Regions from separate parts of the Shuttleworthella sp. genome, predicted to be linked through region 2. Evidence: predicted binding sites of a transcription regulator. Region 2 holds the regulator's gene; each other region holds the start of a gene.
The links. Region 2 encodes HrcA, which represses chaperone genes, less so after heat shock. Its sites were predicted from a motif close to TGTTAGCACTCNNNNNNNNNGAGTGCTAACA; they were not measured.

Region 1 (2,274 bases), on a different contig from region 2:
TCGATCACACCCTTTAGGAGGAGGAGATACTCCGGGATGACCTCCTTGATATTGTCTGCGACAAAGACCTGATTGTTGTAGAGCTTGATCGTCCCCTCGATGGATTCGTACTCGCTGTTGATGCGGGGGAAGTAGAGGATGCCCTTGAGGTTGAAGGGGTAGTCCATGTTGAGATGAATCCAGAAGAGGGGCTCCTTGTAATCCATGAAGACTTTGCGGTAGAAGGCGCGGTACTCCTCATCACTGCAGTCGGACGGAGTTTTCGCCCAGAGGGGATTGGTGTCATTGAGGGGGACGGGCCGCTTGACGATCTTGCGCCGGTCTCTGGCGGGAGAGACTTCCACGGTCTCCTTGCTTCCGTCCTCCTTCTCCTTCTCCTCGTACTTGGCATCCTCATGGATCTCCTCAACGACCTGATCGGTCTCCAGGAGATCAGAGGCATCGATGGTCTCATACTCCTCGGGGGCATTGGCCTTGTTCAGGTAGATCTCCGTGGGCATGAAGGAGCAGTACTTCTCGATCACCTCACGAACCTTGTACTCGTTGGAGAATTCCAGACAGTCCTCATTCAAGTGCAGAGTGACCCTGGTGCCGACCTGCGAATAATCACCGTCCTCCATCCGGTACCGGGTGCCGCCGTCGCAGATCCAGTGAACCGGATCTGCCCCCTCCTGGCAGGACAGGGAGTCAATCTCCACCCGGTCTGCGACCATGAAGGCGGAGTAGAAGCCAAGGCCGAAATGCCCGATGATCTGGTCCTCGGAAGTCTTGTCCTTATACTTGTTGAGGAAATCCGTCGCACCGGAGAAGGCGATCTGGTTGATGTACTTGTCCAGCTCGTCAGCCGTCATGCCGATCCCGTTGTCCACAAAGACCAGGGTCTTGTCCTCCGGATTGACAGTGACCTGTATTCTCGCCTTGTAGTCCAAGGGGAGAGAGACCTCTCCCATAATATCCAGCTTGTGCAGCTTGGAAATCGCATCGCAGCCATTGGAGATCAGCTCGCGGATGAAGATATCGTGATCCTCATAGAGCCACTTCTTGATGACCGGAAAGATGTTTTCGGATGAAATGGATAAAGAACCTTCTTTTGAACTCATAAATCAATACGCTCCTTAAAATCGTTTTATGAACCGAAGGGAAGAGAGGGATGACCTCCCTCCGACCTACGGTTCCTATTTTAGGTTTCTGATTTTTGCTTGTCAATAGCACTCAAATGAAGAGAGTGCTAGTATCTTCATGCCAAGAGCGGGAAGACCGATCAGGCCATTTTTTTCTCCGCTTCCAGTTCTCTAGCCAGGTTCTTATTGGCCGTGGCCAGCATCAGCTTGATCCGGTTGAGCTGGTTGACCTCAGAGGCGCCGGGATCATAGTCGATGGCGGAGATATTGGCATCGGGGTGGAGCTGACGGATCTTCTTGATGACGCCCTTGCCCACGATGTGGTTGGGCAGGCAGCCGAAGGGCTGGATGCAGATGACGTTCTTGCAGTTGTCATGTACCAGTTCGAGCATCTCCCCGGTCAGGAACCAGCCCTCGCCGGTCTGGTTGCCCAGAGATACGATTTCTCTCGTCCGGTCGGCAGTCTCCTCGATGTGGGCGGGAGGGGTGAAACGGTTGGACTTCTCGAATTCCTGCCGGGCCGTCTTACGGAGCCACTCGAAGAATTTGATTCCCATGTTGCCCATTCTGGCGGACTTCTGCGAAAAGCCGAGGTTCTCAGCCTTGAAGTTGGTGTTGTAGAAGCAGTAGAGGAGGAAGTCAGTCAGGTCCGGCACGACTGCCTCCGCACCCTCATGCTCAAGAACGGACACCAGGTCATTGTTGGCGACGGGATGGTACTTGACCAGGATCTCGCCGACAATGCCGACGCGGGGCTTTCGCATGTCCTCATGGATGGGGAGCTCGTCGAAATCCCGGATGATCTGACGGCACATCTGCTTGTACCTGCGGTGGGAGAGAAGCTTCTTATCCGAACCGACAAAGTCCTTCACCTTCTTGGCCCAGCTCTCATGGAGGGCATTGGCGGAACCGGGGACCAGCTCATAGGGGCGGACCCGGTAGAGACAGCGGAGGAATATATCGCCGAACATCAGAGCATAGAGACCCCGCTGGATGAGAGAGGGCGTGAAGGAGAATCCCGGGTTCGGTTCCAGGCCGCTCAGGTTGATTGAGATGACAGGCACATTGGGATAGCCGGCCTTGATGAGGGCCCGGCGGATGAAACCGATATAGTTGGATGCCCGGCAGCCGCCTCCGGTCTGGGAGATCAGGA
Region 2 (2,274 bases):
GGAGGGCCCGGACGAGATCCTGGCGGACGCCCCGTGGATTGATCCAAAGACCATTCAGAAGCTGACCTGCCGCGAGGCCATGGAAGAATTTCTCTTTCTGGGTCTGCGCAAGACGGGAGGAATTCGTGAGGCGGATTTTCTGGATGCATTCGGTCTTGCGATCGACAGCGTCTTCGGACCCGTCATAGAGAGCCAGAGAAGGAGAGGACTGGTACGGAGAGAAGGCGGGCAGATCGCTCTGACGAAAAGGGGCATCGACATCTCCAATGTCGTCCTGGCCGAGTACCTGCCCTGACAGAGAGGGCCTGCAGTAAGCGGGCAAAGAGGACAGGCCGACCTGTGTTGACAGGAGAAGGGGCCAACTTTACAATGAAGAACAGTTATAGCACTCAAGCATGATGACTGCTGATGCCGGAGGAGAGGAGTAAGCCATGGCTGATTCCAAGCAGATGGGTGAGGAGCTTTCCGAGCGTAAGTCCAAGATCCTAAACGCCATTATTCAGAACTATCTGGAGTCCGGGGAGCCGGTCGGTTCCAGGACAATTTCAAAGCTGGAGGGCGTGACCCTAAGCTCCGCCACCATCCGCAATGAGATGAGTGACCTGGAGGAGATGGGATATATTCTTCGCCCGCACAGTTCGGCCGGCCGCATTCCGACCGACCGGGGCTACCGATTCTATGTAGACCATCTTCTGGCGGAGAAGGATCAGGAAGTCCTGGAGCTCAAGGATTTTGTCATTCAGAAGACAGAGAAGATGGACAAGGTTCTGCAGCAGGTCGCCAGGTTCCTGGCCAAGACCACCCAGTACACATCCCTGATCTCCGCTCCCGCCATGAGCAGGAACCGGATCAAGTTCCTTCAGCTCTCCCAGGTCAATGACCATCAGATTCTGGCGGTCATCATGATGGGGGGCAACATGGTCAAGAGCCGCCTGATCGAGGTCGAGAGTGTCCTGAGCGGAGAGAACCTTCTCAAACTCAATATGCTGCTCAACAACAGCTTAAACGGGCTCACCGCGCAGGAGATTAACCTGACAACCATCTCCAAGCTCCAGGAGGAGGCGGGGATCCACGAGGATATCGTGGCAGAGGTTCTAAAGACCATTCCGGAGACCCTGCGGGAGGACGATGGACTTGAGATCTATACATCAGGGGCAACCAATATATTCAAGTACCCGGAACTGTCCGATCGCCAGAAAGCTTCCACCTTTATCTCTACATTTGAGGAGAAGGGACAGCTGGCGGAGCTGATTAACGACGTGCAGGAACAGAGCCTGAATAACCCGAACGCGACCGGAATCCAGGTCTATATCGGGAGTGAATCCCCCATGGAAAATATGCCGGACTGTTCTGTGGTCACAGCCAACTACGATCTGGGAGACGGAGTCAGGGGAACAATCGGTATCGTGGGACCCAAGCGGATGGATTACGCCAAGGTCATGGGCAGTCTCAAGGAGCTCAAGAGCAAGCTGTCTGAAATAATGGATGAGGCTCGCAGCTGACCCCGTCGCGCTTACCGGAAGCCGCAGTTTCTCTGCCTGTGGAAACAGACAGGGCAGCTGCGGATTTTTGCACTTGTTTTGTGAATATTTTTTGCAAATATGAGTTGACATGATCCGAGCCCGGTGTTATCTTAGTGCATGAAGATATTAGCACTCGACATGAATGAGTGCTAATTGAAACAAAATCCCGGAGCGCAAGCTCGAGAAAGGTGGTAATTTTTTTGGCTGAAGAGATGAAGACTCCAGAAAGCAGCACGCAGGAGGCTGTGCAAGAAGCCGTAAGAGAGGCCAGAGAAGAGGCGAGAAGGCAGGCGGATCTGAATTCGACCGGGACGGATGAAGCGCATCCGACCGGGGAAGAGGAAATCCCCGGGGCCGAGGCAGAAGCGGATTCTCATCAGGAGGAGACGGTAGAAGCTAATGATACACAGGATCCGGATGATCGAGAGCAGGAAGATTCTGCGAATGAGGAAGCCCTTCCAGGGAAGAAGGATCCGAAGGATGAAAAGATTGCAGACCTGACGGACCGGATCGCCCGTCAGATGGCGGAGTTTGATAATTTCCGCAAGCGGACGGAGAAGGAGAAGAGCAAGAGCTTCGAGCTTGGAGCCTCATCCATCATCGAGAAGATTCTTCCCGTGGTCGATAATTTCGAGCGCGGCTTGTGTACCCTGCCGGAGGGAGAGACGGACGCCTTTGCCGAGGGCATGGATAAGATCTACAAGCAGCTGGTCACGACCCTGGCCGATCTGGGAGTCAGCCCCATCGAGGC
Region 3 (2,274 bases), on a different contig from region 2:
AGAGATCTTCTTGTCCGTGATCAGGATATAGGGATCATCCAGTGTCGCTTCCATCTTATCGGTATCCGTCACCATATAAGAGCTGATGTAGCCACGGTCAAACTGCATACCCTCAACCACATCCAGTTCCGTCTGCATGGTCTTGGACTCCTCGATGGTGATGACGCCGTCATTAGAGACCTTCTCCATGGCGTCCGCAACCATCTCTCCGACCTGGTCGTCGGAAGCGGAAATGGCAGCAACCTTGGCGATCTGATCCTTGGAGGCAACCGGGGAAGACATCTCAACCAGAGCGTCTGCGGCTACATTGGTCGCCTTTTTCATACCCTTTCTCAAGACGATGGGGTTGGCTCCGGCAGCCAGATTCCGGATGCCGGCATGAATCATAGCCTGTGCCAGCACGGTTGCGGTTGTGGTTCCGTCGCCTGCGACATCATTGGTCTTGGTGGCAACCTCCTTCACCAGCTGGGCACCCATATTCTCAAACCGGTCCTCAAGTTCGATCTCCTTGGCAATGGAGACACCGTCATTGGTGATCAGCGGTGCACCGTAGGACTTGTCCAGGACGACATTGCGTCCCTTGGGTCCAAGAGTCACCCGGACGGTATCGGCCAGCTGGTCTACACCGGACTGCAGAGCCGCTCTGGCCTCTGCGCCAAACTTAATTTCTTTAGCCATTTTCTTACCTTCTTTCTATCGTTGACTCGAATAAGTGCAAAGGGAATCGATCACTCAACCACAGCCAGGATATCGTTCTGGCGAACAATCACGTACTCCTGTCCGTCCAGCTTTACCTCAGTGCCTGCGTACTTGGAATAGATTACCTTCTGACCCTCTTTCACCTGCATCTTGACTTCTTTGCCGTCGACAAGGCCGCCGGGTCCCACAGCAATGACCAGGGCCTCCTGGGGCTTCTCCTGGGATGCGGATGAGAGAAGAATACCGGAAGCGGTCTTCTCCTCCGCTTCAACCTGCTGCAGAACAACTCTGTCAGATAAGGGAACTAATTTCATGATTTAACCTCCTTGATGTCTATTTATTAGCACTCGTTAAAATAGAGTGCTAACTCATATGACTATATTAGTTTTTCACCCCGGTCACTGCAAGGGTAAATTTCTCGAAATCTGTGAATATTTTGTGAACAAGTGAGCAGATCCCGTCATCGCTTTACTCCCCGACTCGCCCGGCTTCCGATGTGAAGTCTGTTTAATACAACATTCGGATTGTGGGAGGAGGTCACGCCCGAGTCCTGGTCTGTCAGGATGTACATCTGGCGCAGCTGATCTGCCCTGCCGAGCTTTATGCCGGTCACACCGATTGCCGCCTTTTTCTTCTCGGGAATGTCGCTGACATGAATGCGGAGGAAGTAACTTCCCCTGGTCTCCATGACAAGTGTCTCTGATCCCCTCAGAGTCCCGACCGTAAGCAGCTCGTCATCCGGCCCCAGTTTGCTCGCGATCGACGTGTAACGGGATACGTCAAATTCCCCTCCGTCCACCTGCTTGATATAACCCTCTCTGGTCCCAAAGAGAATCTTGTGTCTCTTGACCTCTTCGAGAGCCTCCGCGAAGAGGATCTGCTCCCTGGAGGAGTCGTACTTGGACAGGTTGTCGATGGGGATTCCCTTATCTCGGAACTTTCCGGCCGGTATATCAAGGACCTTGATCAGGTGCAGCTGACCGGTCGAGCCAAAGACCGCCAGCCGATCCAGATTGGAACAGTGGATGACGTACTTGTTCTCCTTGTCGGCAGCCTCCCGGTTCCTGTCATAGGTGGCAAGATCAACGGCCTTGACATAGCCGAACCGGTCCATGAGGACAACCATCTCCTGCTCTTCAATGGGCCTCTCCTCAACCACAGCCTCCGCCACATTGGCAATGACGGTTTTTCTCTCGCGGCCGAACTCCCTCTTTAAGTCTTTTAAGTCTTTGATTATCACCCTGGCCATCTGGGCCCTGTGCTCCAGAATATCCGTATAATTCTGGATATTTTGCATGGTCTTCTCGTAGTCGCTCCGCAGCTGGTCTATCTCAAGACCGATCAGGCGGTACATGCGCATCTGCAGGATGGCATCCGCCTGCCGACCTGTAAAGTGCAGAAGTCTCGCCTCCCTCTCGGACCGGTCGCTCTTAAATCGGATCCCCTCGGTGATCCCTTCCACCAGACAGGCCTTGGCCATTTTGACATCCTTGGAGCCTCTTAAGATCTCGATAATCAGGTCAATGACATCGACCGCCTTGATCAGTCCCTCCTGGATTTCCTTCTTCTCCCTCT

Region 1: htpG (molecular chaperone HtpG) is a predicted target of HrcA. The motif match lies at 1,204-1,234, and genes of this name have one in related genera.
Region 3: ACO5R6_RS00435 (co-chaperone GroES) is a predicted target of HrcA. The motif match lies at 1,038-1,068, and genes of this name have one in related genera.

The regions. Positions count from the first base shown of each region.
Region 1 covers NZ_DBHIDN010000015.1:35,287-37,560, reverse strand. The annotation lists gene htpG (molecular chaperone HtpG) at 1-1,100, opposite strand, end outside; gene ACO5R6_RS05220 (acyl-CoA dehydratase activase-related protein) at 1,262-2,274, opposite strand, start outside.
Region 2 covers NZ_DBHIDN010000003.1:80,902-83,175, reverse strand. The annotation lists gene hemW (radical SAM family heme chaperone HemW) at 1-295, shown strand, start outside; gene hrcA (heat-inducible transcriptional repressor HrcA) at 432-1,502, shown strand; gene grpE (nucleotide exchange factor GrpE) at 1,736-2,274, shown strand, end outside.
Region 3 covers NZ_DBHIDN010000001.1:93,027-95,300, forward strand. The annotation lists gene groL (chaperonin GroEL) at 1-678, opposite strand, end outside; gene ACO5R6_RS00435 (co-chaperone GroES) at 729-1,013, opposite strand; gene ACO5R6_RS00440 (DNA gyrase/topoisomerase IV subunit A) at 1,160-2,274, opposite strand, start outside.